Linked DNA regions of Rhodopseudomonas boonkerdii. The protein of the gene in region 1 interacts with the protein of each later gene in a pairwise test. Links are inferred from orthologs where the notes say so. Each region holds a gene or a part of one and is shown on either strand. Other genes may lie near its edges. The genes, in order: uvrA and uvrB.

Evidence for each region.
Region 2: the proteins of uvrA (region 1) and uvrB interact in binary tests that used the Escherichia coli proteins (3 or more experiments, as listed by UniProt). The link is inferred for Rhodopseudomonas boonkerdii from one-to-one orthologs.

The regions. Positions count from the first base shown.
Region 1 is NZ_CP036537.1:3,253,950-3,268,622, reverse strand. What follows is about bases 6,421-9,966. They hold uvrA (excinuclease ABC subunit UvrA), read right to left. Parts: upstream 9,597-9,966; coding sequence 6,621-9,596; downstream 6,421-6,620. Other genes in these bases: E0H22_RS14890 (outer membrane protein), read right to left, coding at 9,855-9,966. Also shown: methylenetetrahydrofolate--tRNA-(uracil(54)-C(5))-methyltransferase (FADH(2)-oxidizing) TrmFO, read right to left, coding at 1-930; E0H22_RS14930 (DUF1127 domain-containing protein), read right to left, coding at 1,096-1,248; E0H22_RS14925 (DUF2189 domain-containing protein), read right to left, coding at 1,856-2,758; E0H22_RS14920 (DUF3597 domain-containing protein), read left to right, coding at 3,131-3,511; E0H22_RS14915 (fumarylacetoacetate hydrolase family protein), read left to right, coding at 3,621-4,412; E0H22_RS14910 (GNAT family N-acetyltransferase), read right to left, coding at 4,471-4,782; E0H22_RS14905 (HAD-IA family hydrolase), read right to left, coding at 4,841-5,476; E0H22_RS14900 (DMP19 family protein), read left to right, coding at 5,761-6,300; more of E0H22_RS14890, read right to left, coding at 9,967-10,565; E0H22_RS14885 (single-stranded DNA-binding protein), read left to right, coding at 11,013-11,510; E0H22_RS14880 (DUF2306 domain-containing protein), read left to right, coding at 11,687-12,094; E0H22_RS14875 (DUF1127 domain-containing protein), read right to left, coding at 12,110-12,373; gyrA (DNA gyrase subunit A), read left to right, coding at 12,923-14,673. UniProt on the Escherichia coli protein: The UvrABC repair system catalyzes the recognition and processing of DNA lesions. UvrA is an ATPase and a DNA-binding protein. A damage recognition complex composed of 2 UvrA and 2 UvrB subunits scans DNA for abnormalities.
Region 2 is NZ_CP036537.1:1,483,516-1,498,076, forward strand. Bases 6,249-9,682 are described here. They hold uvrB (excinuclease ABC subunit UvrB), read right to left. Parts: upstream 9,374-9,682; coding sequence 6,449-9,373; downstream 6,249-6,448. Other genes in these bases: E0H22_RS06985 (hypothetical protein), read left to right, coding at 9,665-9,682. Also shown: E0H22_RS06950 (N,N-dimethylformamidase beta subunit family domain-containing protein), read left to right, coding at 1-73; E0H22_RS06955 (alpha/beta hydrolase family protein), read left to right, coding at 122-1,087; E0H22_RS06960 (tautomerase family protein), read right to left, coding at 1,295-1,681; E0H22_RS06965 (gluconate 2-dehydrogenase subunit 3 family protein), read left to right, coding at 1,968-2,720; E0H22_RS06970 (GMC family oxidoreductase), read left to right, coding at 2,724-4,487; E0H22_RS06975 (c-type cytochrome), read left to right, coding at 4,496-5,725; more of E0H22_RS06985, read left to right, coding at 9,683-10,870; E0H22_RS06990 (glutathione S-transferase N-terminal domain-containing protein), read left to right, coding at 11,023-11,733; E0H22_RS06995 (glutathione S-transferase family protein), read left to right, coding at 11,893-12,588; E0H22_RS07000 (sensor domain-containing diguanylate cyclase), read left to right, coding at 12,682-14,160; E0H22_RS07005 (lytic transglycosylase domain-containing protein), read right to left, coding at 14,220-14,561. UniProt on the Escherichia coli protein: The UvrABC repair system catalyzes the recognition and processing of DNA lesions. A damage recognition complex composed of 2 UvrA and 2 UvrB subunits scans DNA for abnormalities.

The DNA.
Region 1 (14,673 bases):
GCGCAGCGCAGTTTGCTGCGGGCCGTATTTCAGCTTCGTCTGAAAACCGACGATATTGTAGAGCGTGCCCAGCTTGTTGTCCTGGCGCAGCTGGACGATGGCGTAGGGCTTCACGAGCGGATCGCGCGGATTGGTGAGGCCGACCGGCTTCATCGGCCCATAGCGCAGCGTCTCGCGGCCGCGCTCGGCCATCACCTCGATGGGCAGGCAACCGTCGAAATAGGGCGTGTTCAGCTCCCATTCCTTGAAATCGGTCTTTTCGCCCGCCAGCAGCGCATCGATGAAGGCGTCGTACTGCTCACGGGTCATCGGGCAGTTGATGTAGTCGGCGCCATTGCCGCCGGGCCCGACCTTGTCGTAGCGCGACTGGAACCACGCGATCTCCATATCAATGGAGTCTTTGTGCACGATCGGCGCGATGGCATCGAAAAAGGCGAGCGCGTTCTCGTCGGTCAATTCGCGGATCGCATCGGCCAGGGGAGCCGAGGTGAGGGGGCCGGTCGCTACGATGACGTTGCGCCATTCAGCGGGCGGCAGGCCGGCGACTTCCGTACGGTCGATGGTGATGAGCGGGTGATCTTCCAGCGACTTGGTAACGGCATCGGAGAATGCGTCGCGATCCACCGCCAGCGCGCCGCCAGCAGGCACCTGATGGGCGTCGGCGCTGCGCATGATCAACGAGCCCAGCTTGCGCATTTCGGCATGCAGCAGGCCGACAGCGTTGTTCAAGGCATCGTCGGAACGGAATGAATTGGAGCAGACGAGTTCGGCGAGGCCATCGGTGCGATGGGCGTCGGTCATCCGTACCGGACGCATCTCATGAAGAACCACCGGGATGCCGGCATTGGCGACCTGCCAGGCGGCTTCCGAGCCGGCAAGGCCCGCGCCGATCACATGGACGCGGTCGTCAGAATTAGGGGCTGTTGTCATGGCCCCGCATGTAGCGCGTTTCGCAGCGAAACGGAATTCGCTTTGGGCGGGTTCCGCAGGTTAGCCAGTGCTTTGCACTACCTGTTTTGCGGTGACCACGATCGCGCCCGCGGGATGCGGGCGCAATTCGTGAAACGTCGGTGGACGGAATGCCGTCCGGACGGATCAGCCGTTGTAGGCGCCCGAAGCAACGCGCGGAATGTCGGAACGGTCGAGACCGATGTCGGACAGTTCACGATCGCTGAGCTGCGACAGCTCGGCAACGTTGCGCTGATAGTCACGGAAAGCCTGGATCATACGGATAAGCGAGAGCAACATTTTCTATCTCCTTCACAGTCTGCGATTCATCTCTTGGGGAGTGCATCGCTGTTGGAGTGAATATAGATGGCCGTTTCGCAGTGCGGCAGTTCAGATGTTGCGATGCAGCTAAGCGATTTGTGCATGGCTTCGGCAAGAGCTGATTAACCTTTCGGCGCCCGCTGGCGCCTCTCAGGGCAGTATGCGTATCCGGGCACCGCAATTGGCTCGGCTTCCGTTAGTTAGGCGATTAAATCACTGTTTTAGAGGCGTTTCTCGCGTGTGGCGGCAAGATGATCGCGGCGTGGCCGGAAGTCGGCGGGGCTCGTCGAAGCCGTTAACAGTCGTCATATAGACATGCGCGAATCGCATGCAAGCATTAGGTATGAATGTATATTCATCTTAAATGGGGAGAGACTGCAGCATAGATGTGCGTCACAGAGAGACGGCTTCAGTCGAATGATTTCCTGCTTTGTTCCCGGCGGCGAGATGCCGCTAGGATTGTGGCAGGGGGGCTGGATCTCGGCTGGCGTGTGTGGCGCGCAAAAACTGAATGGCCTTCTGGTTCGAAGAGCGGCCACGCATTTGCCGGGAGACCGGGCAGATGCCTGGCGAGAGCGATGGCCGTTCAATCCTCGCGGCGGCCTTGGAACAACGAGACCGGGAAATCAGCCGCGTATCGCCTGGTTGGGCTGCGTTCCGGCATGACCGGAGGATTCGGATTGCGCTCCACCGCCTTGCGGTACAGATGCCAGGTCGCATGGCCGAGCAGCGGGATCACGACCGTGAGTCCGAGGAAGAAAGGCAGCGAGCCCAGCACGAGCAGGGCGGCTACGATGACGCCCCACATTGCCATCGTCACCGGATTGCGCGCGACCACGCGCAGCGATGTGGTGACCGCATCCATCACACCCGCATGTCGATCCAGCATCAGCGGAAACGACACTGCGCTGATGCAGAGAGCGACGAGCGCGAATATCAGGCCGGTGCCGCAGCCGACGGCGATGAGCTGCCAGCCCTGAGGCGTCGTCAGCACCTGTGACAGAAAGCTTGGAATCGCCGCGGCAGGCGCATTGCCGAATGTGGAGACATAGATCGCTTGCGCCGTTGCAATCCAGACCAGGAACAGAACCAGCAGCGCGAGACCCAGCGCCAACATGGCGCCGAAAGAGGGTGACCGGGTCACACCCAGCGCGTGCCACGCTGAGGGGTCTTCGCCCGTTTCGCGACGACGGCTGAGTTCATAGAGGCCAATGGCCGCGAACGGTCCGAGCAGAGCGAAGCCGGCGGCGAGTGGGAACAGCAGCGGTAGGATCGAATAGCCAAGCACCGTGCGCGCCAGCACGATGCCGATCACGGGATAGATCAGACAAAGTATGACGGCATGACTGGGGACCGCCTTGAAGTCGTCCCAGCCGAGCCGCAGCGCGTCGCGGAGGTCTGATGGCGTGAGGGTGTAAATTGCCGGCGCCGGGCCGATATCGGCGGCGCGGGCGAGATCGCTGGCATTGCCGGAATAGGAGAGGGCCATGGTCGTTGCTCCCTTCTGTGCGCAGCACTCGCGGCGCCGATGGCGCGGAAGCCGCTCGGAAACGATCACGATCAAAGCCAGACGCGCATGCAAGGAGACTGACTGCCGCGACCTGTGCAACCATCCTAGCGCCGGCGCGTCGCAGCGTCTCTCACGCTTGGGTGAGGGTGCAGTGCGCAGCGATGTTGCGCTGCGGTGCGGCCCGGGCATCGCCGCAATTGGATTGGACCTTTGATGTGTCTCCGTTATCCGTCGCCGTGCCGCATTGGCAGCGGCGGTCGATAGGGACATAATGCTGTGCGGCGGTCATTCGCCGGTCATGTCTTGCGGCAATTCTTCAGGCCATCATCAAAGTCATTGGGAGCCATCAGAATGAGCATTTTCGGAAAGATCATGAGCGCGATTTTCGGCGGCAGCGCCAGTGCTGCGGCTGCCGACGCTGCGCCCGCTGCCGGCGGATCCGCAGCTCCGGCCGGAGGTGCCGCCCCCGCGGCCACCGTGGACGTCGCGCCGATCCTCGATGCGGCTGTCAAAGCCAAGGGCGAGAAGCTGGAATGGCGCACCTCCATCGTCGATCTGATGAAGGCGCTGGATATCGACAGCAGCTTCAGCGCCCGCAAGGAGCTGGCCAAGGAACTCGGCTATACCGGCGACTCCAATGACAGCGCCAGCATGAATATCTGGCTGCACAAGCAGGTGATGACCAAGTTCGCCGCCAATGGAGGCAAGCTGCCGGACGATCTCAAACACTGATCGCTTCGCGATTGCGAAACCAAAGGCCCGCGCTCGCGCGGGCCTTTTTGTTGTGGTATGCCAGTGGACAACAAAGCGCTCTTCAAGAGCCAGTACTGGGAGGACCACCATGGATCTGATCGATCGCCGGACACTCGTCGCCGGAGGCGCCGTCGCGCTGACCGCCACCGCCATCGGCAGTGAGGCCGCGCAGGCGCAGGCCGGCCCCAAAAGCATCTTCAAGGTCGATACGGTGACCATTCCCATCGCCGGCGAGACAGATGTCTTTCCGGTTCGCCGCATCTACTGCATCGGCCGCAACTACGCGGCGCATTCGCGCGAGATGGGTTCCGATCCCACCCGTGAGCCTCCGTTCTTTTTCCAGAAGCCAACCGACGCGATTCAGAACGTGAAGATCGGCGAGGTGGCCGATCATCCCTATCCCTCGCTGACGAAGAACTATCATTACGAGGTCGAACTCGTCGCCGCGCTGAAATCCGGCGGCACCAACATTCCGGCGGAGAAAGCGCTCGACCACGTCTATGGCTATGCACTTGGCCTCGATATGACCCGCCGCGATCTGCAGCGCGCCATGGGCGACGAGAAGAAGCCGTGGGAGATCGGCAAGAGCTTTGACCACGCCGCCGTCATCGGCCCGATCCATCCGGTGGCGAAAACAGGGCATCTCACCAAGGGCCCGATCTCGCTCGCCGTAAACGGCACCGTGAAGCAGAGCTCCGATCTCGACAAGATGATCTGGAGCGTCGCCGAGCAGATCGCAAAACTCTCGGAAGCCTTCGAGCTGAAGGCCGGCGACATCATCTATTCCGGCACGCCGGAAAATGTCGGCCCGGTGGTGAAGGGCGACGTGTTGCTGTGCAAGCTGCAGGGATTGCCGGACATGTCGATCAAGATTGTCTAGTCGTCATTCCGGCGCGCGCGCATCGTCGCGCGCGAGCCCGGAATGACGGAGCGTGTTGTTAGCCCGTGATATCCGCATATTCCGGATGCTGTTCGAGATAGTCGACCACAAAGCTGCATCCCGCCACGACCTTGTGGCCGTCCGCGCGAATTAACCCCAGCGCACCCTTCACCAATTCCGATGCGACGCCGCGACCGCGCAGCGCAGGCGGCGTTTCCGTATGAGTGATGATCACGCGGTCGCCCGTCTGGCGATAATTCGCAAAGGCAATGCTGCCGTCGACGGCAAGCTCGAAGCGGCTGGCGCCCTTGTTGTCGCGGACGGCGGAGGCAGTGAGGGTGTCGGTCATGATGGCGTCCCGATCGGTCATGGATTACGATCGAAACGTAAGTGCGCCTGCATGCGCAGACAATGCGGCCCGATGCCGGTCAGCCCCGCGGCGTCGTCAGGGCCACGGTGATGTCGTCCATGCGCGAAAACATGAAAGTTGGCGCGCGAGCATTCAGCGCAGCCGCGCTCGTATAGCCCCACGACACCGCGCCGAAATCGACGCCGGCCTCGCGCGCCGCATCGATATCGCGGATTTCGTCGCCGATGGAGAGCGTGTCATCCACCGAGACGCCGGTCAGTTCGAGGATGCGCTGGAATTTGGCGGTCTTGCCGAACAGGCCGGCGGCACAGGCGAAGAAGGAGACGTGCTCCTCGAGCTCGCCCAGCACGGTGCGCACATTGTTCTCGTTGTCCGAGCTGACGACGCAGATCGTGACGCCGCGCGCCTTCAACTCGTCGAACATGCGGTCGACGCCGGGAAACAGCGCGATGCGGTCGATCTGCTGCGCCTTCATCTTGCGCATGTCGCGGACGATCAGCGGGATGCGCCATTTGGGCACGCCGAGCATCCGCACCAGCTCGCCGGCGCCGACGCTGCGCATCTCGTCGATGCGATCGCGTTCGACGCGCCGGAACTTGTGCTTCTCAGCCACCTGGTTGATGACGCTGAGAAACCACGGAAAGCTGTCGGAGAGCGTGCCGTCGAAGTCGAAAATGGCGAGTTTGTAAGTCATGTCACTGGAAAAAGCGGCAAGGAAGGTTCGCCGCGCAACTGGTCATGAAAAGGCGGTGGAATCGAGGCCGCCGACTGGGCCAAGCATGACCGGGTTAGGTGACGCCATCAAGTCGCGATGCCGCGACGAATGGGTGCATGTCTAGCCGGTCATCTGATAAAGTCAGAGAAAAATGCGGAGGTCTGCTCGAGGTGCGGTCTGCGAGGGGACACAATGCCTTCCATGCGTATCGCACCGCTCGTGTGGGCCGCACTTTGTTCGACCGCAGCCATTTTGGCTAGGTCTTGGCTGGAGGCGACGGCACGGTGGTCCTGCGGGTCGATCAGATCAACGCGTGTCCCGATGATGCGCTGTTCAAGCTTCTCGCGGCCGAATTGACCGAGCGCCTCGGCTCGAGCGAGGGCGACGACCTCGATGAATTTCTGACGCGACTATCGAGGATTCCCGTAGGTTTACGCGCGATGGCAGCGGTCTACCAGCTCGATGTGAGCCTGACGCTGGACGACCTCGGCTGGCACTTTGCGAATTGGCACCACCGCGGCTATTCCGAACAAACGCTATGGGCGCTTGGTGAATTGGGCGCGCAAGAGTATGCCGAGATTTTTGCTGAAGCCTATCAGCTTGTGCAGCCATTCTGGGAAGAGATCAGCGCTCTCTGCGCGCAGGATTTCCAGGACTTTGTCGAGTGGTACAGCGATTCCGAACTCGACCGACTGATGCTGCCGCTGACGAAACGGATGTGGGATCTGCAGAACATCGACAACGGACTGTTCGGATTCTGGATCTCCTATGCGCGCAAGCATCCCGAACGGGTTTGCGGGTAGCACTAGGGGACTGATGTGAGGCGAGGGCGCGACACCTGTAGCCCCACATTCAACGGCATGCGGCGCTCAAGCAGGAATGATTCTAGACAGACAACAGCGACGCTTGATCGACGCTAACGGATTCAACTGTTTCGACTCTAACGCCTATCCTTAGCGACTTCAGTAAGTCGCACAAGGCGTCGCCATCTTATCGGCGCGTTCCACCATTGCGTCGCGAAGGTCGTGAACAATCGCTGCCCCGACGGACCGCGATACTTTTTGGATTGAGAGAGAATTTGAAAAGATAACAGGCTCTTTCAAGGATTCCCTTGGCGGCGCGTCTACTCCGCCGCTTCCCCTGTCACCTTCCGCTTCTTCGGCTTGCCCGCCTTCGCCAGCACCGGCTTCAGGAATTGCCCGGTATAACTGCGCGGCGCTTTCACGATATCTTCCGGCGGGCCCCAGGCGACGATTTCGCCGCCGCCGTCGCCGCCTTCGGGGCCGAGATCGATCACCCAGTCGGCGGTCTTGATGACTTCGAGATTGTGCTCGATCACCACCACCGTGTTGCCTTGCTCCACCAGCTCATGCAGCACTTCGAGCAGCTTTGCGACGTCGTGGAAATGCAGGCCCGTGGTCGGCTCGTCGAGGATGTAGAGCGTGCGGCCGGTGGCGCGCTTGCTCAGTTCCTTCGCTAGTTTCACGCGCTGCGCTTCGCCGCCTGAGAGCGTCGTCGCCTGCTGGCCGACATGGATGTAATCCAGGCCCACACGGTGCAAGGTTTTAAAAGTCTCTCGCACGCGCGGTACCGCCTTGAAGAATTCGGCGGCTTCCTCGACGGTCATGTCGAGCACGTCGGCGATGGATTTTCCCTTGAACAGGACTTCCAGCGTTTCGCGATTGTAGCGTTTGCCCTTGCAGGTGTCGCAGGTGACGTAGACGTCGGGCAGGAAGTGCATCTCGATCTTGATGACGCCGTCGCCCTGGCAGGCCTCGCAGCGGCCGCCCTTGACGTTGAAGGAGAAGCGGCCGGCTTCGTAGCCGCGCGCCTTGGATTCCGGCAGGCCGGCGAACCATTCGCGGATCGGCGTGAAGGCGCCGGTATAGGTCGCCGGATTCGAGCGCGGCGTGCGGCCGATGGGCGACTGGTCGATCTCGATGATCTTGTCGATATGTTCGAGACCCTCGATACGGTCATGCGGCGCAGCACCTTCGCTTGCGCCGTTGAGTTTTCGCGCGATCGCCTTGTAGAGCGTGTCGATCAGCAGCGTGGACTTGCCGCCGCCGGAGACGCCGGTGATGGCGGTGAACAGGCCGAGCGGCAGCTCCGCCGAGACGTTCTTCAGATTGTTGCCGCGCGCATTGATCACCTTGATGGTGCGGCGATGGTTCGGCGGACGCCGTTCAGGCACCGGCACGGACATCTCGCCGGTGAGGTATTTGCCGGTGAGCGACTTTGGATTCTTCATCACCTCCTGGGGCGTGCCCTGGGCGACGATGTTGCCGCCATGGGTGCCGGCGCCGGGGCCGACATCGACGACATAGTCGGCAGCGATGACGGCGTCCTCGTCATGCTCGACAACGATCACGGTGTTGCCGAGATCGCGCAGTCGGCGCAGCGTGTCGAGCAGCCGCGCATTGTCGCGCTGATGCAGGCCGATGGAGGGTTCGTCCAGCACATAGAGCACGCCGGTGAGACCGGAGCCGATCTGCGAGGCGAGGCGGATGCGCTGGCTCTCGCCGCCGGACAGCGTGCCCGAGGATCGCGACAGCGTGAGATAGTTGAGGCCGACATCGAGCAGGAAGGAGAGGCGTTCGCGGATTTCCTTGAGGATACGAACGGCGATCTCGTTCTGCTGCTTGTTGAGCATGCCCGGCACGGTCTCGAACCAGTCTCCGGCCTTGCGCACGGAAAGTTCGGAGATGTTGCCGATGTGCATCCCGCCGATCTTCACGCTGAGCGCTTCCGGCTTCAGGCGATAGCCCTCGCAGGCATCGCAAGGGACGTCGGAAAAATACTTGCCGAGTTCTTCGCGCGCCCATTCGCTTTCGGTCTCGCGGAAACGGCGGTCGATATTGGTGACCACGCCCTCGAACGGTTTCTTGGTGTCGTAGGAGCGAACCCCGTCCTCATAGGAGAACTTGATCTCGTCGTCGCCGGAGCCGTGCAGCAGGACGTTCTGCGTCTTCTTCGGCAGGTCCTTCCATTTGGTGTCGAGCGTGAACTTGTAGTGCTTGCCGAGCGCGGTGAGTGTCTGCAGATAATAAGGCGATGACGATTTTGCCCAGGGCGCGATGGCGCCCTTGCGCAGCGTCAGCTCCTTGTCGGGAATGACGAGATCGGCGTCGATGGTCTGCTCGACGCCGAGGCCGCCGCATTTGGGGCAGGCGCCATAGGGGTTGTTGAACGAGAACAGACGGGGCTCGACTTCCGGAATGGTGAAGCCGGAGACCGGGCAGGCGAACTTCTCCGAGAACAGGATACGCTCGGCGCCGGTCTTGTCGTGAATCTTGGCGACCTTCTTCTTGCCGGTGTCCTCGGCGGCAGCAGCGGGCGCATCCGCATATTCGATGACGGCGAGGCCATCGGCGAGCTTCAGAGCTGTTTCAAAACTTTCGGCGAGGCGCTGGCCGATATCCGGGCGCACCACGATGCGATCGACCACCACGTCGATGTCGTGCGGAAACTTCTTATCGAGGGTCGGTGCTTCCGCGAGTTCGTGGAAGGTGCCGTCCACCTTCACGCGCTGAAAACCCTTCTTGAGATAGTCCGCAAATTCCTTGCGATACTCGCCCTTGCGGCCGCGCACCACCGGCGCCAGCAGGTAGAGCCGCGTGCCTTCCGGCATCGCCAGCACGCGGTCCACCATCATGGAGACGGTCTGGCTTTCGATCGGCAGGCCCGTCGCCGGTGAATAGGGAATGCCGACGCGCGCCCACAGCAGGCGCATATAGTCGTAGATCTCGGTGACGGTGCCGACGGTCGAGCGCGGATTCTTAGAGGTGGTTTTCTGCTCGATGGAGATGGCGGGGGACAGGCCGTCGATCTGGTCGACATCCGGCTTCTGCATCATCTCCAGGAACTGCCGGGCATAGGCCGACAGCGACTCCACGTAACGGCGCTGGCCCTCGGCATAGATGGTGTCGAAGGCGAGAGACGATTTTCCAGAGCCGGACAGGCCGGTGAACACCACCAGCTTGTCGCGCGGGATCGTCAGGTCGATGTTCTTGAGATTGTGCTCGCGGGCGCCGCGGATGGTGATGCTGCGCATGTTCGCTGCAGCCTGTTGCCGCCTCGCCTTGATGACTTCATCCATCGCAATGCATTCCCCGGCACGCCGTGCGCGCCACATGCGGGCGCGTCTCGCCGGGGCACCGGGATCAACGCCGAATTGAGTGTGTCCGGAACATAGGAAGAACGGGGAGGGATTTCCAGTGCTCTCGCGCGGTCTCCAGCACTTTGTTGGCCGTGGGGGTGCAGAGGAGACCTGCTTTCGGAAAGGGCGCGGGCAAATAGCGGGCAAAGAAAAAGGCCGGCATTGCTGCCGGCCTTTCGAAGACTTGTTTTTCGAAGCTCAGTACTTGGCGATGACCGGGCCGCCCCAGTTGAAGTGGTAATTGATACCGCCCTTCACAGTGTGTGTGGTCAGGCCCACATTGGTGAAGCCGACATTCGGGTCGCCATAGGCGGCGTTGCCGTAATCGGCATACATATATTCACCCTTGAGCGACCAGCTCGGTGCGAACATGTATTCGACGCCGGCGCCCACGGTCCAGCCCGAGTGAACCTTGCTCTGCGAGGCGGAAGCGCCGGGGATGGCGATGGAAATGCGGTTGTCAGCCCATGCGTAACCGCCCTTGGCGTAGAACAGCGCCGCGCCGGCGGTGACGCCGAGACGTCCCGTGACGCTGCCGAACGAGCGGATCTTGTCCTCGACGGTGACGATGCCGAGAATGGTGTCGCTGTACTTCATGTCCGATGCCGCGGCATCGACTTCGAGACCCCACAGCCAGTTGCCGCCCGGGATCGCCCAGTTGTAGCCGATGGTGCCGCCGCCGAAGCCACCCTTGATGTCATTGGTGGTGAACGCGAAGCCATCGATGCGGTAACGGTCGGACCAGCCATAGCCGCCCATGACACCGGCGTAGAAGCCGGACCAGTTGTAGGCGACGGCGACCGGCATCGGCGGAGCTTTGGTATAGGGGCGGGCAGCCAGATCAGCGGCGGAAGCCGCAGAAGCGCCGAGAACAACGAGGGCAGCCGAAGCAAGCAAAATCTTCTTCATCTGAAGTCTCCCCAGTGCGGTTTCGCAGCGAAACCATTCCCCCGGCGTGAACGCCGAATTCAATCCCTGGTTGGACTATAGGCGAGTCCCGTCAAAATGCAGTCACTTAAAAGCCACACTCGCATACGTTGTCCTTGGATTGGACGTAAGTAAAAGGTAAGCGGAAACAGTTGCCTAGGCCGGTTGTACGAATCGGGTGCGCTGGAGTTCACGGGGCCGTCTGCCCCGCGCTGCCACGATACCGTCGCGCGAATTCTGCTGCTTGAGAACATTAAGGGAACATACTAGAGTGACGTCGTGGTGGATAACCCGCGGTGCGGGGACGTCCCGCGGGGACGGACCGTATAGGGTCGATATCGGCACGGTTGCGCACAGCCGGCACTTTGGTGCCGGGCTTGGACGTCGGCATCCGATCAGCAATTCAGATTCGAGAGTTAGGAGAGTGGCATGGCGGGTAGCGTCAACAAGGTGATTTTGGTCGGCAATCTCGGCAAGGATCCCGAGGTCCGCCGCATGCAGAACGGCAATCCGGTGGTCAATCTCACGGTGGCGACCTCGGATACCTGGCGCGACAAGGCAACCGGCGAGCGCAAGGAGAAAACCGAATGGCATCGCGTGGTCATCTTCAGCGAGGGGCTCGCCAAGGTGGCGGAGCAGTATCTGAAGAAGGGCGCCAAGGTTTACATCGAGGGCGCGTTGCAGACCCGCAAATGGACCGACCAGTCCGGTGCTGAAAAATACACGACCGAAGTCGTGCTGCAGGGGTTCAACGCGACGCTGACCATGCTCGACGGCCGCGGCGGGGGCTCGGGCGGTGGTGGCGGCTATGGCGGCGACGACATGGGCGACAGTTTTGGCGGCGGCCAGTCCAGCCCGCCGCCGCGCCGCGTGGCCGCCGCGCCGGCCGGCGGTCGCAGCGATATGGATGACGACATCCCGTTCTGATCCACCGCATTGCTAACGACACCTCGGCGCGCTGCGAGCGATTGCTCGCGGCGCGTTTTCTTTTCGGGTGGATGAATGGGCGCGATGGCTGCCGCAATGTGGATGAGCGCGATATCTTTACATTGGAAAGATTTGTGCGAGAATTGCTTGCATCATTCTCTTGGATCCGTGATCACATGTCGCTCCAGCCTCTGCTCGATGCCGCCGCGCCGATCCCGTTGCATGCCTTCGCAGCCATGGCAGGATTTGCGCTTGGCGTCGTTCAACTCGCTGCCCCCAAGGGCACGTTGTCGCATCGGGTGATGGGCTGGCTATGGGTGCTATTGCTGGCCATTACGGCGATCAGCTCGTTCTGGATTCATGGCGATAGCTATCGGCTGTGGCGTGACTGGAGCCCGATCCATCTGCTCTCGATCCTTACGCCGATCATGCTGGTGGTCGGCGTCCTTCACGCGCGCCGGCACCGCGTGCGCGCGCATGCCATCACGATGGTGTCGATCTTCATCGGCGCGCTGGTGATCGCCGGCTTGTTCACGATGGTGCCGGGGCGCGTCATGCACACGGTGGTGTTCGCCGGCCGCTAATTAGGCTTCGGTGCTTCAGCACATCCAAGGATATGCCATGCCATCGCGAAGCCGATCGAGGCGACGATGCGCGGTGATGTGGTCGATCTCCGCGCGCGTCATGCCGATATCTATCAGTTCTCTTTCGCTGAGATCATGCAGCGAGATGCCTGGCTCGCGGCATCGGCACTGCTCCTGAAACCAGTGCCAGCACGGCTTCAAGAAAGCGGCGGCCCGCAGCGCCGATGGTGCGGCGGCATCGCCGGTCCCGGTTGCTGGCGGTGTGAATTGGATTGGCATCGGTCACTCCTGCTGTTGCGCACGGCAGGCGAGGCCAAAACAAAAGCCCCGTCCGATGCCGGCGGGGCCTGTCGAAGAAGATAGCGGCTTTGAACGTCCTAGCGCATGACTCCTTCCATGGCCCAGCAAAGGCGGGTCATCGATTTGCGATTGGAGATGCGCACAAACATATTCATGATGGCCGCATACTATGATGCCGCCCATAAATCAATGGTTGTTTTCTGCGTTTCTTTCACTAGTGCGTGCTTGCGAGTCTCGAAGATTGCGAAGTGACGTGTCCGCGAGCCCGTCGTCTGCCCCCAAGCGGCATGATCCGTGAGCCGGTGCTTGCCTCTGGCCCGCCGCTGTACGGCCGCAAGATTGCTGCAGGATCCCGCCGTTTCTCACGCGATTTGTACGGCTTCCACCAATCTTGCCGTTTCTTCCTTGCGAGCGCCGTAACTGATTGAAAGATAAGGTCGAAAATCACTTGCCTCGGAGGTTGTCGGGGTGGCCTACGCGCGTGCTTTACGCTATATGAGTCGCACCCGAATCTGACCGGAAACAACCTTGTCCGACAACGAAGACCAGAAGCCTGGGGAGCCGCCGGTTCCCTCGGATATCCGTCCCGTATCCATCCTCGACGAGATGAAGCGTTCGTATCTCGATTACGCCATGAGCGTGATCGTGGCGCGCGCGCTGCCCGACGCCCGCGACGGCCTCAAGCCGGTGCATCGGCGCATCCTCTATGCGATGTACGAGAACGGCTTCGAATACAACAAGCCGTTCCGCAAGTCGGCGCGCACCGTCGGCGACGTCATCGGTAAGTATCATCCGCATGGCGACCAATCGGTCTATGACGCGCTGGTGCGCATGGCGCAGGACTTTTCCATGCGCGTGCCGCTGATCGACGGCCAGGGCAATTTCGGCTCCATCGACGGCGATCAGCCGGCCGCGATGCGCTACACGGAATCGCGCCTCACCAAGATCGCGCAGACGCTGCTCGACGATATCGACAAGGACACCGTCGACTATCAGGACAACTACGACTCGTCGGAAAAAGAGCCGAAGGTTCTTCCCGCGAAATTCCCGAACCTTCTGGTCAATGGCGGCGGTGGCATCGCTGTTGGCATGGCGACCAACATTCCGCCGCACAATCTCGGCGAATGTATCGATGCTTGCGTGGCGTTGATCGACGATCCCTCGCTCTCCATCGACGATCTCAACAAGATCATTCCGGGCCCGGACTTCCCGACCGGCGGCATCATTCTCGGTCGCGCCGGTATCCGCACCGCCTACCACACCGGCCGTGGCTCCATTGTGATGCGCGGCAAAGTCTCGATCGAGCCGATCCGCAAGGATCGCGAGGCGATCATCATTTCCGAAGTGCCGTATCAGGTGAACAAGGCCACCATGGTCGAGCGCATCGCCGAACTCGTGCGCGAGAAGAAGATCGATGGCATCTCGGATCTGCGCGATGAATCCGACCGTGACGGCTATCGCGTAGTCGTCGAGCTGAAACGCGACGCCGTGCCGGACATCGTGCTCAACCAGCTTTACAAGTTCACGCCGCTGCAGACCAATTTCGGTGCCAACATGGTGGCGCTGGATGGCGGTCGCCCGCAGGTCTTCAATCTGAAGGACCTGCTGACGATCTTCGTCGGCTTCCGCGAGCAGGTCGTTACGCGGCGTACGAAATTCCTCCTCAACAAGGCGCGCGACCGGGCGCATATCTTGGTCGGCCTCGCCATCGCCGTCGCCAATATCGACGAGATCATCCGTGTGATCCGTTATTCACCCGACCCGAACACGGCGCGTGAGACCCTGATGTCGCGCGACTGGCCGGCGAAGGATGTCGAGGCGATGATTACGCTGATCGACGATCCGCGTCACCGCATCAATCCGGACGGTACCGCGCGTTTGTCCTTCGAACAGGCCAAGGCCATTCTCGAGCTCCGCCTTGCACGCCTCACGGCGCTCGGTCGCGAGGAAATCTCTGACGAACTTGATAAACTCGCCATCGAGATCGCCGACTATCTCGACATCCTGCGTTCGCGTGCGCGCGTGCAGGGCATCGTCAAGGACGAACTCGGTGCCGTGAAGGCGGAGTTCGCCACGCCGCGCAAGACGGAGATCGTCGAGCAGGAAGGCGAGGTCGAGGACGAGGACCTGATCCAGCGCGAGGACATGGTGGTGACGGTGTCGCATCATGGCTATGTGAAGCGCGTGCCGCTCTCGACCTATCGGGCGCAGCGCCGCGGCGGTAAGGGCCGCTCCGGTATGGCGACGCGTGACGAGGATTTTGTCTCGCGCCTATTCGT
Region 2 (14,561 bases), 1.8 Mb from region 1 along the record:
CCTGATCGAGGGCGATTGCTATACCCAGCAGATCACGCGCAACGTGCTCGACAGGTTCGGCAAGCGGAGCTGATGCTCGCTCGACCTGTTCCGGCTTCGCTTCAACGCTTGGGAGACTTCCTTGCGCAAAGCATTTTGGTCTTTAGTTGTTGTGTTGTCTTGCTTGGCTTCTTCCGCCGACGCTGCTGGCATTCAGCTTTTCAACCATGGCCCTAACTTAACGGGTGCGATCTGGTATCCGTGCGCGGCCAAACCGAAAGATGTGCAGCTCGGCGGCCTGGGGGTGGGCGTCGACTATGGTCTCATCGGGGTGAAGGATTGCCCTGTGACTGGCGCAAAGCTGCCGCTGGTCATCATTTCCCATGGCTATGTCGGATGGTTTGGCGGGCACCATGACACGGCAGCTGCGCTAGCGGATGCCGGATTCGTTGTCGCGGCAATCAATCATCCGGGCGATAACGCGAACGATTCCTCGAAAAAAGACGATCTGTCATCTTTCGTGCTGCGTCCGACAGACATGGTCCGTCTGCTCGACTTCATGCTTCAAGCCTGGACAGATCGGGCCGTCATCGATCCCGCGAAAATTGGTCTGTTCGGATTTTCCAAGGGAGGCTACACCGGTCTGGCACTGATCGGTGCTGCACCGGACTTCGGCCGTTATGCGCGCGGTTGCACGAATGCCTCGAAATTCTGTGAGCAACTGAGAGGCGGCGACATTCCTACTTTGGCGCAGGATGCGCGCATTCGCGCCGCTGTGATCGCTGATCCGATACCGGGCTTCTTTACGCAATCCAATCTGGCTGCGATCAGGATTCCGGTACAGTTCTGGCGAGCGGAGATCGGAATCGGGATTATTGATCCGGAGGGCACGGCGCGGGTTGCCCGTGCGCTACCGGGAAAGCCGGAGATTCGCAGCGTGCCTGCCAGCCACTTTGCGTTCCTAGCGCCATGCTCGCCGCAACTCAGGGCCGCGCTGCCTCGCATCTGCACCGACACGCCCGCGGAATTTGACAGGTTGGCGTTTCATCGCGAATTCAATGAGAGCGTTGCGCGGTTCTTCCTTGAGCGACTGGCCGACGATAACTGACGGCAACCGCCAAGGCTTTGGCGGATAAGTCGGGTTCTGGTCGATAGGCGCTGCCGCGGGAACTCGGTCGCTACAGGACCAGAGTGATCAGCGGTCATCGGTCCATGCCCTCGCTCGAGCGAGCCTCATCAGCTTACCTGGTAAGGCTTCAACTAGGTCGTGAATCCATAAATCGGAAACTGCCGAAATGGACGGGCAACGGTTAGCTCAAACATTGATTTTGAAACCCAAATCGATCTCGCTCGCAGGCTTTCCACGCAAGCCCCAATTGACGGGGTCGCTCTCTATAAGGACCGTTTTGATATCGGACGCAGGCACGTCGAAGGCAGAAAGCTCATCAACGATTGCTTGATAGAGCCGGCGCTTGGCCTCGACCGACCTGCCTGAGAATAGTTTGATTTCGATGACGATATAGCATGGCCCCTTGTTCGGCGGCGCAATCATCGCGTCGTCATCGAACTCTTGCAAGAATATGCATCTATCGTCGTCAGGGATCTGCAATCCTGCGATCAAGGCACGCTGAACGGCCTCAATCAGCTCGCGCCTTCTAACACCAATCCAGCCACGTCGTGTCTCTATCCGCGTCGATGGCATCTGCCTCTCCAACCTGGTCAGAGTATGACTTTGACTACAGCGGTGGGGTCCGCAATGGCTTGAGAGCCGCCTGACGACTTTCATGGTGCGCGACAAGCCATGATCTGATTCAGCATCGGTATGAGCCGATATGATCCGGACGCCATTAGAAGCGTGCAAGTGCCGGCGCGTCGCGTGCATGCAAGCGGGAATTCCATGCCTCGCAACTTTGTGATTGCCTCCGTGTTGACCTGCGTCAATCTGTCATGTGCAAGGTTGGAATGATTATAATTCGGAAAACCTGACGATGACCGACCGTCTCCGGGAAGTGCAGCTGTCCCGGCGCTCGCTGCTCGCATCCACAGCGGCGCTTCTCGTCGCAGGCGCAACATCTGCGCGTGCGCGTACGCTGTCCGGTGCAATGCCGTGGGAAAAAGGCACGGCATCGCCGCCTGTTCCGGTTCGTCCTGGCCCCTGGCAATTCTTCACTGCCGACGAAGCCGCTGCGGTCGAAGCGATCGTCGATCGCCTGATCCCGGCCGACGACCTCGGCCCTGGTGGAAAGGACGCTGGCTGCGCCGTCTATCTCGACCGCCAGCTCGCCGGTCCCTATGGCCGCAGCGAAGGCCTCTATATGCGGCCGCCATTCATGAACGGCACGCCCGGCCAGGGCTATCAGGGCGCCGATGCGCCGGCCACGCGCTATCGCAAGGGACTCGCCGCCATCGCCGATTACGTGAAAGCGAATTTCGGCGGCAAGGTGTTTCGCGATCTGTCACCCGCCGAGCAGGACAAGGTGCTCACCGATATCGAGAAAGGCACCGCGAAGCTCAAGGACGTCAATGGCGTCAGCTTCTTCTCGCTGCTGCTGCAGACGACGCAGGAAGGTTTCTTCGCGGATCCGATCTATGGCGGCAATCGCGACATGGCGGGCTGGAAGCTCGTCGGATTCCCGGGCGCCCGCTACGACTTCCGCGACTGGGTCGAACGCTACAACGAAAAATATCCCCTGCCGCCGGTGAGCATCATGGGCCGCGCCGACTGGACAGTGAAAGACTAAGCGATGGCACGCAAACTTCCCCGCAAAGACGTTGTCGTCGTCGGTCTCGGCTGGACCGGCTCGATCCTTTCCTACGAACTCGCCAAGCAGGGTCTCGATGTCGTCGCCATCGAGCGCGGCCCGTGGCGCGATACGGCCTCGGATTTCCCGCCGGGCTATGGACAGGACGAGCTGCGCTATGGCGTGCGCCTCGACATGTTCCTGCGGCCGGAGCAGGAGACGCTCACCGTTCGCAACAAGATGAGCGAGACGGCGCTGCCGGTGCGCAAGTTTGCCGGCTTTCTGCCGGGCAACGGCGTCGGCGGTGCAGGCCTGCACTGGAACGGACAGACCTGGCGCTTCCTGCCCAGCGACTTCAATCTGCGCACGCATATCACCGAGCGCTACGGCGCCAGCAAGATTCCGGAGGACATGACGATCCAGGACTGGCCCGTCACCTATGACGAGCTGGAGCCCTATTACGATCGCTTCGAGAAACTGGCCGGCATTTCCGGCAAGGCCGGCAATCTCAACGGCAAGATCCAGCCGGGCGGCAATCCGTTCGAAGGCTGGCGCAGTTCCGAATATCCGACGCCGCCGCTGAAGCAGAATTACGGTTCGGCGCTGTTTGCCGAAGCTGCGAAGAAGATGGGCTATGCGCCGTTCCCGCGCCCGTCCGGCAATATCAGCGAGGGCTACACCAATCCGCTCGGCGTCACCATGGGGCAGTGCACCTATTGCGGTTTCTGCGAGCGCTTCGGCTGCGGCAACTACTCGAAGTCCTCGCCGCAGGTCTGCGTGCTGCCGGCCTTGATGCGGCTCCCGAACTTTGCAGTGCAGACCGAGTCCGAAGTCACCCGGATCAATCTCGACAACACCGGCAAGAAAGCGACCGGCGTGACCTATGTGGATACGTCGGGCGAGGAGTGGGAGCAGCCCGCCGATCTCGTGCTGGTCTGCGCCTTCTCGCTGTTCAATGTCCGGCTGCTTCTGCTGTCCGGCATCGGAGCGCCTTACGACCCACAGTCAGGCAAAGGCGTCGTCGGACGCAACTACGCCTATCAGACCACCTCGGGCGTGTCCGTGATCCTGAAGGACAAGGTGCTCAACAATTTCATCGCCACCGGCTCGGGCGGCATGATGATCGACGAGTTCAACGGCGACAATTTCGATCATAAGGATCTCGACTTCATCGGTGGCGGCTATATCGGCTCGGGCCAGACAGGTGCGCGCCCGATCACCACGCGGCCGGTGCCGAAGGGCACGCCGCGCTGGGGTTCGCAGTGGAAGAAGGCCACCGCGGAGACCTATAACCGGGCCTACAACATCGGCACCCATGGCAGTTCCTACAGCTACAGGGACTGCTATCTCGATCTCGATCCGACCTATAAGGACCGGCTCGGCCGGCCGCTGATGCGCATGACGTTCGATTTCCACGACAACGAAATCAAGATGTCGCAGTTTCTCACCGACAAGACCGCCGAGATCATGAAGACGCTCGATCCGGTGGAACTGACGGCGAGCCCGCGCAAGGGACCGTGGAATTCCACCATCTACCAGACCACGCACAACACCGGCGGCACGGTGATGGGCAACGATCCGAAGGACTCGGTGGTCAATCGTTATTGCCAGAGCTGGGACGTGTCCAACGTGTTCGTGCCCGGCGGCGCTTCGGTGTTTCCGCAGAACGCCGGCTACAATCCGACGGGCACCGTCGGCGCGCTCGCTTACTGGACCGCGGATGCGATCAAGAATCGCTATCTGAAGAATCCCGGCCCGCTGGTTTGAGAGCGCACATGATGAAACGCTCCCTCCTTGTTTCCGTCGTCCTCTCGCTGTCCTTCGCCGGCGCCGCGCGCGCGCAGGAAGATCCCAAGGGCTATGACCGCGTCGAGAAGGGCCGCTATCTGTCGGTGCTCGGCGATTGCGCCGGTTGTCACACCGCACCCGGCGGCAAGCCATTTGCCGGCGGCCTCGCGCTGGACACGCCGTTCGGCAGATTGCTCGCGCCGAACATCACGCCCGATCCGGAAACCGGCATCGGCAGGATGAGCGACAGCGATTTCGTCGCCGCGCTGCATGAGGGCCGCGGTCATAACGGTCGCCGGCTTTACCCGGCGATGCCCTATCCGGCCTACACGAAAATGTCGCGCGACGACGTGCTGGCGCTGCGCTCCTATTTCAGGACGGTGCAGCCGGTGAGCAACGCGGTCGAGCCGAACCAGCTGCCGTTCCCGTTCAATATCCGCCTGTCGATGGCGTTCTGGAACTGGCTCAATTTCACGCCGGGCCGTTTCCAGCCAAACCCGCAAAAATCCGACGAATGGAATCGCGGCGCCTATCTCGTCGAAGGGCCCGCGCATTGCGGCACCTGCCACACGCCGAAGACGGCGCTCGGCGGCGACAAGACCAGCGTGGCGCTGTCCGGCGCGACGCTGCAGGGCTGGTTTGCGCCTGATATCACGGCCAACAATCACAAGGGCATCGGCGCGTGGACGAAAGAAGAGCTCGTCGCCTATCTGAAAACCGGCGCCAACAAACATACACTGGCCTCGGGGCCGATGGCCGAAGCGATCACGAATTCGACCTCGCAGATGTCGGATGAGGACCTCAACGCCATCGCCGCCTATCTGAAGGACAGCAGGCCGAGCGACGGCAGCAAGCCGCAGGCGCTTGCGGCCGGCGATGCAACGATGCGCGCCGGCGCCGCGATCTACAAGGATGCCTGCGCCGCCTGCCACAAGGATAACGGCTCCGGCGAGACGCATCTGTTTCCGAAGCTCGCGGGGAGCGCCATCGTGCAGTCCGACGATCCGGCGACGCTGGCGCATGTCGTGCTGAACGGCGCGCGTGCCGTCGGCACCGCCGGCGCTCCGACCGCGCCGGCGATGCCGGGCTTCGACTGGCGCCTGAGCGATGCGCAGATCGCCGCCGTGCTCACTTACATTCGCAACAGCTGGGGCAATGCCGCGCCGGCCGTCGCTGCGAGCGCGGTGAAAAGCCAGCGGGAATCGTCGGCGCATTGATCGTCGTTATTGTGACTCGATAGAACCGTGTCCCGGGCGCGCTGCAGCGTCAGGCGATGCGCCGCATCGCCGCCAACGCTGCTGCGCAGAACCGGGACCGTGCAAAGCTCGGTGTTTGTTGCGGTCCCGGCTCTGAAGCGGCACTTGCGGCGAAGCTTCGCTTCGCCTGAGCGCCGCATCGCGTCCGGGACACGATGTCATCGCTGCAAGGCGTCCGGCCTTTTGCATGATGCATGGGCTGGCTTCCTGAGGGGCAGTTATCTGATCGCCAACTGGAAGTCTAAACTGAGCAGTTTCTATGCTCGTCTTTCCGTTGAACGCCTCACTCCCATACCCCGCGCTCGCGGTGGCAGCATTCGAGGCCGTTGAGTTTGGCGGCTGTTCAATACTGACCACCATAGCGCCATGTTTTCGGGCATTCTTCCGTCCCGACGCGCGTTCTCGCTGCATATGGGGATCAGCGAGCGCCATGGCGGAGCGGCGGGTTCAGCCCCCGCCCGCCGTGGTCGCGTGGCCGAAGCTCGTTCCAGCGGATAGAACATGGCTCTTGTCCCGGGCGCGCTGCAGCGTGCAAACGCTGCTGCGCAGAACCGGGACCTTCATAAGCTTCGGAGTTCGATAAGGTCCCGGCTCTGCGAAGCAGCACGTCGCGCCGCATCGCGTCCGGGACAAGAATTCCGACTTTGCAGATCGATGTCTATCGTAAGCGAGCCGCCGTTCGGCTCACTTCTTCTTCCAGCCACCCCGCCGCCCCGGTGCGCCCGCGCTTGATCGCGGTGCGGGTCCGAATTCGGGGCCGGACTCGCGGCTGTTGGTCGGCTGGAAGATTTTGCTCTCCATGCCCGGGCCCATTTCATCCAGCGTCGGCTTGCGCGCCTTGCTGGCAAACTTGCCACGGGCCTTGCCTTGCGCGGCCTTGTCGAGACGGGCCGGCAGGTTTGCGGCATCGCCGTATTTCTTCGCGCCCTGATAGGCGCCGCCACGCGCGGCGACCCCGCGCTGCTTGATGGTGGGATCGTCCACGACGGCAAGCTCCGTGGCGCGCAGGCGTTTCACCTCGTCGCGGAGGCGGGCGGCTTCCTCGAAGTTCAGGTCGGCGGCGGCCTCGCGCATGCGGGTTTCGAGATCGGCCAGCACCGTCTCGAAATTATGGCCGATGGCGATGGCGTCGTCGGCCATGCCGCCGTCGCCGATCTCGACCAGCACGCGGTCGCCCTCATAGACGGAGTTGAGGATGTCGCCGATGGACTTCTTCACGCTCTCCGGCGTGATGCCGTTGGCGACATTGTATTCGACCTGCTTCTCGCGGCGCCGGTTGGTCTCGGCCATCGCGCGCTCCATGGAGCCGGTGACCTGATCGGCATAGAGGATGACGCGGCCGTCGACGTTGCGCGCGGCGCGGCCGATGGTCTGGATCAGCGAGGTTTCCGAACGCAGGAAGCCTTCCTTGTCGGCATCGAGAATGGCGACGAGGGCGCATTCGGGAATGTCGAGGCCTTCGCGGAGCAGGTTGATGCCGACCAGCGCGTCGAAGGCACCCAAGCGAAGATCGCGGATGATCTCGATGCGCTCGATGGTGTCGATGTCGCTGTGCATGTAGCGCACGCGAATGCCCTGTTCGTGCAGGAATTCGGTGAGGTCTTCGGCCATGCGCTTGGTCAGCACGGTGATCAGCGAGCGATAGCCCGCCGCCGCGGTGGCGCGGACTTCGCCGAGGAGATCGTCGACCTGCGTACGCGCGGGGCGGATGTCCACGGGCGGATCGACCAGGCCGGTGGGGCGAATGACCTGTTCGGCGAACACGCCGCCGCTTTCCTGCAGCTCCCAGCCGGACGGCGTTGCCGACACCGCCACGGTCTGCGGACGCATCATGTCCCATTCCTCGAAGCGGAGCGGTCGGTTGTCCATGCAGGAGGGCAGGCGGAAGCCGTATTCCGCCAGCGTCGCCTTGCGGCGGAAGTCGCCCTTGAACATGGCGCCGATCTGCGGAATCGAGACGTGGCTCTCGTCGGCGAAGACGAGGGCGTTGTCCGGGACATATTCGAACAGGGTCGGCGGCGGCTCGCCCGGCCGGCGGCCGGTGAGATAGCGCGAATAGTTCTCGATGCCGGCGCAGGAGCCGGTGGCTTCCATCATCTCGATGTCGAAGGTGGTGCGCTGTTCGAGGCGCTGGGCCTCGAGCAGGCGGCCCTGATTGTTGAGCTGGTCGAGCCGCCATTTCAGCTCGTCCTTGATGGACTTGATGGCCTGCAGCAGCGTCGGGCGCGGCGTCACATAGTGCGAATTCGCGTAGATCTTCACGAATTCCAGCTCGTCCTGCTTGTGGCCGGTGAGCGGGTCGAACTCCTCGATGTTCTCGACGGTGTCGCCGAACAGGTTGATGCGCCAGGCGCGGTCTTCATAGTGCGCGGGGAAGATGTCGATGACGTCGCCGCGGACGCGGAAGGTGCCGCGGGTGAAATCGTGCTGGGTGCGCTTGTACTGCAGGGCGACGAGATCGGCGATCAGCTGGCGCTGGTCGATGCGCTCGTTCTTCTTCAGCGCGAAGGTCATCGCCGTATAGGTCTCGACCGAGCCGATACCGTAGATGCAGGACACCGAGGCGACGATGATGACGTCGTCGCGCTCCAAGAGGGCGCGCGTGGCGGCGTGGCGCATGCGGTCGATCTGTTCGTTGATCGACGAGTCCTTCTCGATATAGGTGTCGGTGCGCGGGACGTAGGCTTCGGGCTGGTAGTAGTCGTAGTAAGAGACGAAATATTCGACGGCGTTGTCGGGGAAGAAGTTCTTGAACTCGCCATAGAGCTGCGCGGCGAGGGTCTTGTTCGGCGCGAGGATGATCGCGGGCCTTTGCGTGGCCTCGATCACTTTCGCCATCGTGTAGGTCTTGCCGGAGCCGGTGACGCCGAGCAGCACCTGCGTGCGCTCGTTACGGTCGATGCCCTCGACCAGCTCCTTGATCGCCGTCGGCTGGTCGCCTTTCGGCTCATAGGCCGATTTCAGCGCGAAGCGGACGCCGCCTTCGGATTTGTCCGGGCGCGGCGGGCGATGCGGCGTCCACACATGGCCGCTGCCGTCCTTCTTGCGGAATTCCGGTCGGCCGTCGCGGATCAGCGCTTCCAGCGCGTCGGCGGTGGCGCGGACCCCGAGCGCTTCCATCTTGTTGCGCACGGGGCGGGCGAGTGTCGTGTCCTCGTCGTCCTCCGCCGTGGGCAGGCCGAGCTGCTTCGCGAGTTCCGGATCGAGCGTCGGGATCGAGGCCGAGGTGCCGTAATTGGCCTGTGGCGCTTCCTCCAGACCTTTCTGCTCGCTCAACCGCGGCGCATAGGGCGCGACCACCGGCTGCGGATAAGGCTGCAGCGGCGTCGGGCGCGGCGTGTCGTCGCCCTCGAAACTTTTCGGGGTGGATTTGCGGGCGCGATGCACTGCGGCCTCGCCGCCGGAGCGGCGGTCGCGCGAATTGTCCGGCGGCGGCTGCAGGCCGGTGCCCGAGCCCATGCCGGCATCGCCGCGATTGATGGCGGGATTGAGCAGTTCCGCCAGCGCCGGCCCGATCGGCTTGACGTCGGGACGTCCCGCACCGGGCTTCGCCTTGGGAGTCTTGGTCGATCTTGCGGGCTTTTTCGGAGTGTCGGGTTTTTTCGCCATGGCCGGAATATGGGGCGAGTCCCGGGCGGATGAAAGGTCGGCCCGCTTGTCGGCGGGGGCTCGATAGCGACTAAGCACGTGTTTTGCTTCGCTGCGCGACCGCGCGAGCTGGACGATAGGCCTGCCGCTTGTTGCCTCCCGCGCAACGTTGCGGCGTAATCGATCGTCGCTTCCCGATTGATGTGGATAAGGTCTTAGAAAATTGCCGCCCGATAGAAAGCAACTTCTGGATGTTTCGGGAATCTGGCGAGTTCCGCTGATTACAAATCCAGAGATTGCTTGGGGGCGATCATGTTTTCAGGAATGGCAACGCGCATATTTGCGCGAATGATAGCGCTTTGTCTGGTGGCGTCGTTATTGGTCGGGTGTGCTGAGGTTGATCGGCGCGGCGGTGTCGCCGATCAAATTCAAGACTATCTTTTCAAGGCCGACAGCAAATCGCATCGTCTGTTGCGGTCATATCTTCTGGTCGGCGTATTGTTGGCGGTAGCGCAGCGCCAAGGCGTCAACGATGTCGACCGTACTGCCATTAAAGGTGCGCTGGAAGGCGCGCTAAGCGTGGCTAACGAGGCATTTAGTTGCCTGTATCCCGGCACCTTCGAGAGTAACTATGAAGGGCATCCGCCGGAACTGGAGATCATCGACTGGACGGTACAACCCGCGGTGCTGACATCGACCCATCAGTTACCGAAATGGTGCCAGTTCTTCGACGAGAAGATGGCGCGGCTTGACCATGCGATCTTTCGGCTTGCAACAGTGACGCTGTTCGGCGTTCGAGATCGAGACCAGTTCGTTGAAATTCGAGATCGCATGATCGGTCGGGTGCCGGTCCTGAGCGATACCCTGAAGGCTGCCATATCTGCCAATCGCGTCGTCAATCAGACCACCACATTGATCGACGACCTGCTTAATCTCAGTTTTGCGAGTCTTGGCCCGGTCACGACGTTGTTGCCGCTTTACCGCGACGCGCTCGAACTGAATTCGTGGATCATTGTCGACTCCATGGCGATGGCCTGCGTCGTGACGCGCGGCGAGACATCGATGGTGCTGCCTGCTGCTCCGGCGTCAGGAGTGCTCGATTTCGATCGCAACAATCCATGCGACGCTTATCGTTACGCGGTGCTGATGGCGGCGGAAGGAAATGCCGAGCCGGCCGCGCTCAGGGCTTTCATCACCTATATGTATCAGGTGCCCGTAAGGGTGGAGGCCTATCGGCCGCACTTCTACGTTGTCAGCCGGTTGATCGGCAGGTCGTGCCTTTCGGTTCTAGGCAAGGAACAGTGCGATACCGCGCTCACCTATGCCCTGGAGAAATCCGCGCTCTACATCAACAACGCCTACAGCCAGCCGCGCGGAAAGATCATCGCGTCGCTTTTCCCAGGTTCGATGATTGCGTCAAACCGGCCGAAACCCACGCGAACCGTGCGCCGTCCGGCGACCGACCCTGTAGCTACCGGTACCATCACGCCCGCGCCGGCCGCGCCCTCGGCGCGCTAGCCGTTGTCGCTGCCGACCATGTCGCGCGCCCGGCACATCATTCTCGGTGTGCAGGGCGGCGTTGCGTTTTGTCGTCCCGTGGCGATTGACTTGTCAGGAGCCTTCTGGCGGACTTGTGGTGAAACAGTCTATCAGCCACGCAGGGCCGCCGCATGATCGACCTCTACTACTGGTCCACCCCGAACGGTCACAAGATCACGATCTTTCTCGAAGAGACAGGGCTGCCCTACAAGATGATCCCGGTGAACATCGGCAAGGGCGATCAGTTCAAGCCGGAGTTCCTGGCGATCGCGCCGAACAACAGGATCCCGGCGTTGGTGGACCATGATCCGAAAGGTGGCGGCAAGCCGGTTTCGGTTTTCGAGTCCGGCGCCATGCTGCTCTATCTCGCCGAAAAGACCGGCCGGTTCCTGTCGGCCGATCTCCATGCGCGCTACGACACCATCCAGTGGGTGTTCTGGCAGATGGGTGGGCTCGGACCCATGGCCGGGCAGAACCACCACTTCCGCAACTACGCGCAGGAAAAGATCACCTACGCCATCGATCGCTATGTCAACGAGACCAACCGACTCTACGGTGTGCTCAACAAGCGGCTCGCGGATCGTGATTTCATCGCTGGCGAATATTCCATCGCCGACATGGCGAGCTATCCGTGGATCGTGCCGTTCAAGAATCAGGGGCAGGATATCGACGACTTTCCGCATCTCAAGCATTGGCTGGAGCGGATCGCGCAGCGCCCGGCGGTGCAGCGCGCTTATGCGGTGGCAAAACAGGTCAATCCGAATTTCGGTCAGCCGCCGGCCAAGACCGACGAGGAGCGCAAGATCCTGTTCGGGCAGACATCGCGTGTGGTGAAGGACTGATCGAACGGATCGGGCCAGCCTGTCCTCTCCCGCAAAAGCGAAAGTTTCCGTTGGCGCCGCGGCGTCGGTGCTGTCACTGCTGTCTGCGTCTGCCGGATCGCCCGACAAGCCAGGCGAGAACAACGGAGAGCGCAGCGAAGAACATCGATCGGAGAGCATATGACCCTGCAATTGTTCGAACTCGTCGGTACCGAGGAGAATCGGCCCTTTAGCCCCTATTGCTGGCGCACGCGCATGGCGCTCGCGCATAAGGAACTCGAGGCGATCTCGATTCCGTGGCGCTTTACCGAGAAGGAGGCGATCGCCCGGCACAAATCCGAGAAGGTGCCGGTGCTGCTCGATGGCGAGCGTGCGATCAACGACTCATGGAGCATCGCGACCTATCTCGAGGACGCTTATCCGGATCGCCCGTCGCTGTTTGGCGGTGACGGCGGTCGGGCTATGGGGCGAATGATCAACTGGTGGGGCGATGCCGTGATGATTCCCGGCATGGTCTCGCTCATCATCCTGGATATCTACAACCACCTGAGCCCCATCGATCAGGCGTATTTTCGGGAGACACGCGAAGCGCGGTTCAAAAAGACTCTGGAAGAAGCTTCCGCGACCCGCGACAGGGACGTGGAGACATTTCGCAAATCGCTCGATCCGGTCAGGCTCACGCTCCGCTCGCAGCCGTTTCTCGGCGGCGAGCAGCCGAACTATGCCGATTATATCGTGTTCGGTCCGTTCCAATGGGCGCGTGCGATCTCCGGATTTCAGCTTTTGCAGCCGAACGACGCGATCTATGTCTGGCGCGAGAAATTGCTTGATGCATTTGGTGGCATGGCGCGGAAGTCGGCAGGTTACGACGTATAGTCATTGCAATGATGCCGGCACTGTTGTTCCTTCGCAGGGGGAGTTGCATTAAAACGCACTGCTTGTTCACACGAATCCAATTGCCAGGTCGCCATGTCTTTTCAACCTATCGATGACGACTCCGCCATGTTCGATCTCGCGCCGGTGTCGTTGTGGATCGAGGATTTCAGCGATGTGAAGGCGCTGTTCCAGCAATGGCAGGAGCAGGGCGTCGACGACATGGAGACCTTCCTGCTGGCAAATCCGGAGCGGGTGCGTCAATGTTCGCAATCGATCCGCATCATCAAGGTCAACCAGAAGACGCTGTCGATGTTCGGCGCGCGCGACCTCAATCATCTGATGGTCAGTCTCGGTCTGGTGATGCGCGACGACACCTTCAAGAGCCACGTCTCCGAACTGTCGCAGCTGTGGAGCGGCAAGACCGACTTTTCCAGCCACACCGTCAATTACACGCTGAAAGGCGACCGTCTCGACGTCCAGCTGCACGGCCGGGTGCTGCCCGGCTACGAGGACAGCTGGAAGCGGGTAATGATCTCCATCGAGGACGTCACCGAGCGCGAGACTGCACGGCGACGCCTCGCCAAGAGCGAGAACTACGCTTTCGGCCTGTTCGCGCATTCGCCCGTGTCACTCTGGGTGGAGGACTTCAGCGGTGTGAAGCGGTTGATCGATGAGGTGCGCGCGCGCGGCGTCGAAGATTTTCGCGTTTTCACCGACGTCCACGAGGAGTTTGTCGAACGCTGCATGAGCGAGATTCGCGTGCTGGACGTCAACAGCCGCACGCTGGAGCTGTTCGGCGCACCCGACAAGCAAACGCTGCTGCTCAGCCTCGCCGAAGTGTTTCGTGACGAGATGGGGCCGCATTTTCGCGAGCAGCTGATCGATCTGTGGGAAGGGCGTCTGTTCCAGCAGCGCGAGGTCGTCAACTATGCGCTGGACGGCACGAAGCTGCATCTTCTCCTGCAATTCTCGGTGCTGCCGGGCTATGAGCGCGACTGGTCCCAGGTCCAGGTCGCGCTTACCGACATCACCGCGCGCAAGAAGGCCGAGGCGTATCTCGAATTTCTCGGCACCCATGACGTGCTCACACGGACCTATAACCGCGCCTTTTTCACCGAAGAGCTCAATCGGCTGGAGCGCAAGCGCAAGGCGTCGCATCCCGTCACCATCATCGTCGCCGATCTGAATGGGCTGAAAGCCGCCAACGACCAGCTCGGTCATGGTGCAGGCGATGCGCTGCTGCGCCGAGCCGGCGAGGTGTTCGGTTCGCTGGTGGAGAAGCCAGCCACCGTGGCGCGCGTCGGCGGCGATGAATTCGCCGTCATCCTGCCGCTGACGGATGAGGCCGGCGGCGATGCGGTGATCGCGACGCTGGAGGAGCTGATCGAGCTCAACAATCAATATTATCCGGACACGCAGCTCACGATGTCGGTAGGTGTTGCCACCAGCGCGACGGGCGAGCAGCTGGTGGATGTGGTGAAGCGCGCCGATATCGAGATGCTGCAGGCCAAGCGCAGCTATTACGAGCATCCGGAGCGCGACCGCCGCAGCCGGACGGCACGCAATCTGTAGCGCCGTCACACCGCGCAGCTGAGCTGTCGCCCAGCTCAGCCTCGCGATCAGTCTTGCGATCAGCTTTGGCGACCGCGCATGTCGGCCTCGATGGCCAGCACCGGGCTGCCGAAGCGGGAGCGATAGACCTGCAGGTTTTCCAGCACGCGCTGCACGTAGTTGCGCGTCTCCGCATAGGGAATGCGCTCGACCCAATCCACGACATCGACATCGGCCTGACGCGGATCGCCGTAGCGCGCGATCCACTGGCGTACGCGCCCGCGCCCGGCATTATAGCCGACAAAGGCAAGGACGTGGTTGCCGTCATAGTCGCTGAGCAGGTTCGCTATCTCGGCCGAACCGAGCTGCAGATTGTAAGCGGGGTCGTTGTGCAGACGCTCGTTGTTGAAGGTGAAGCCCAT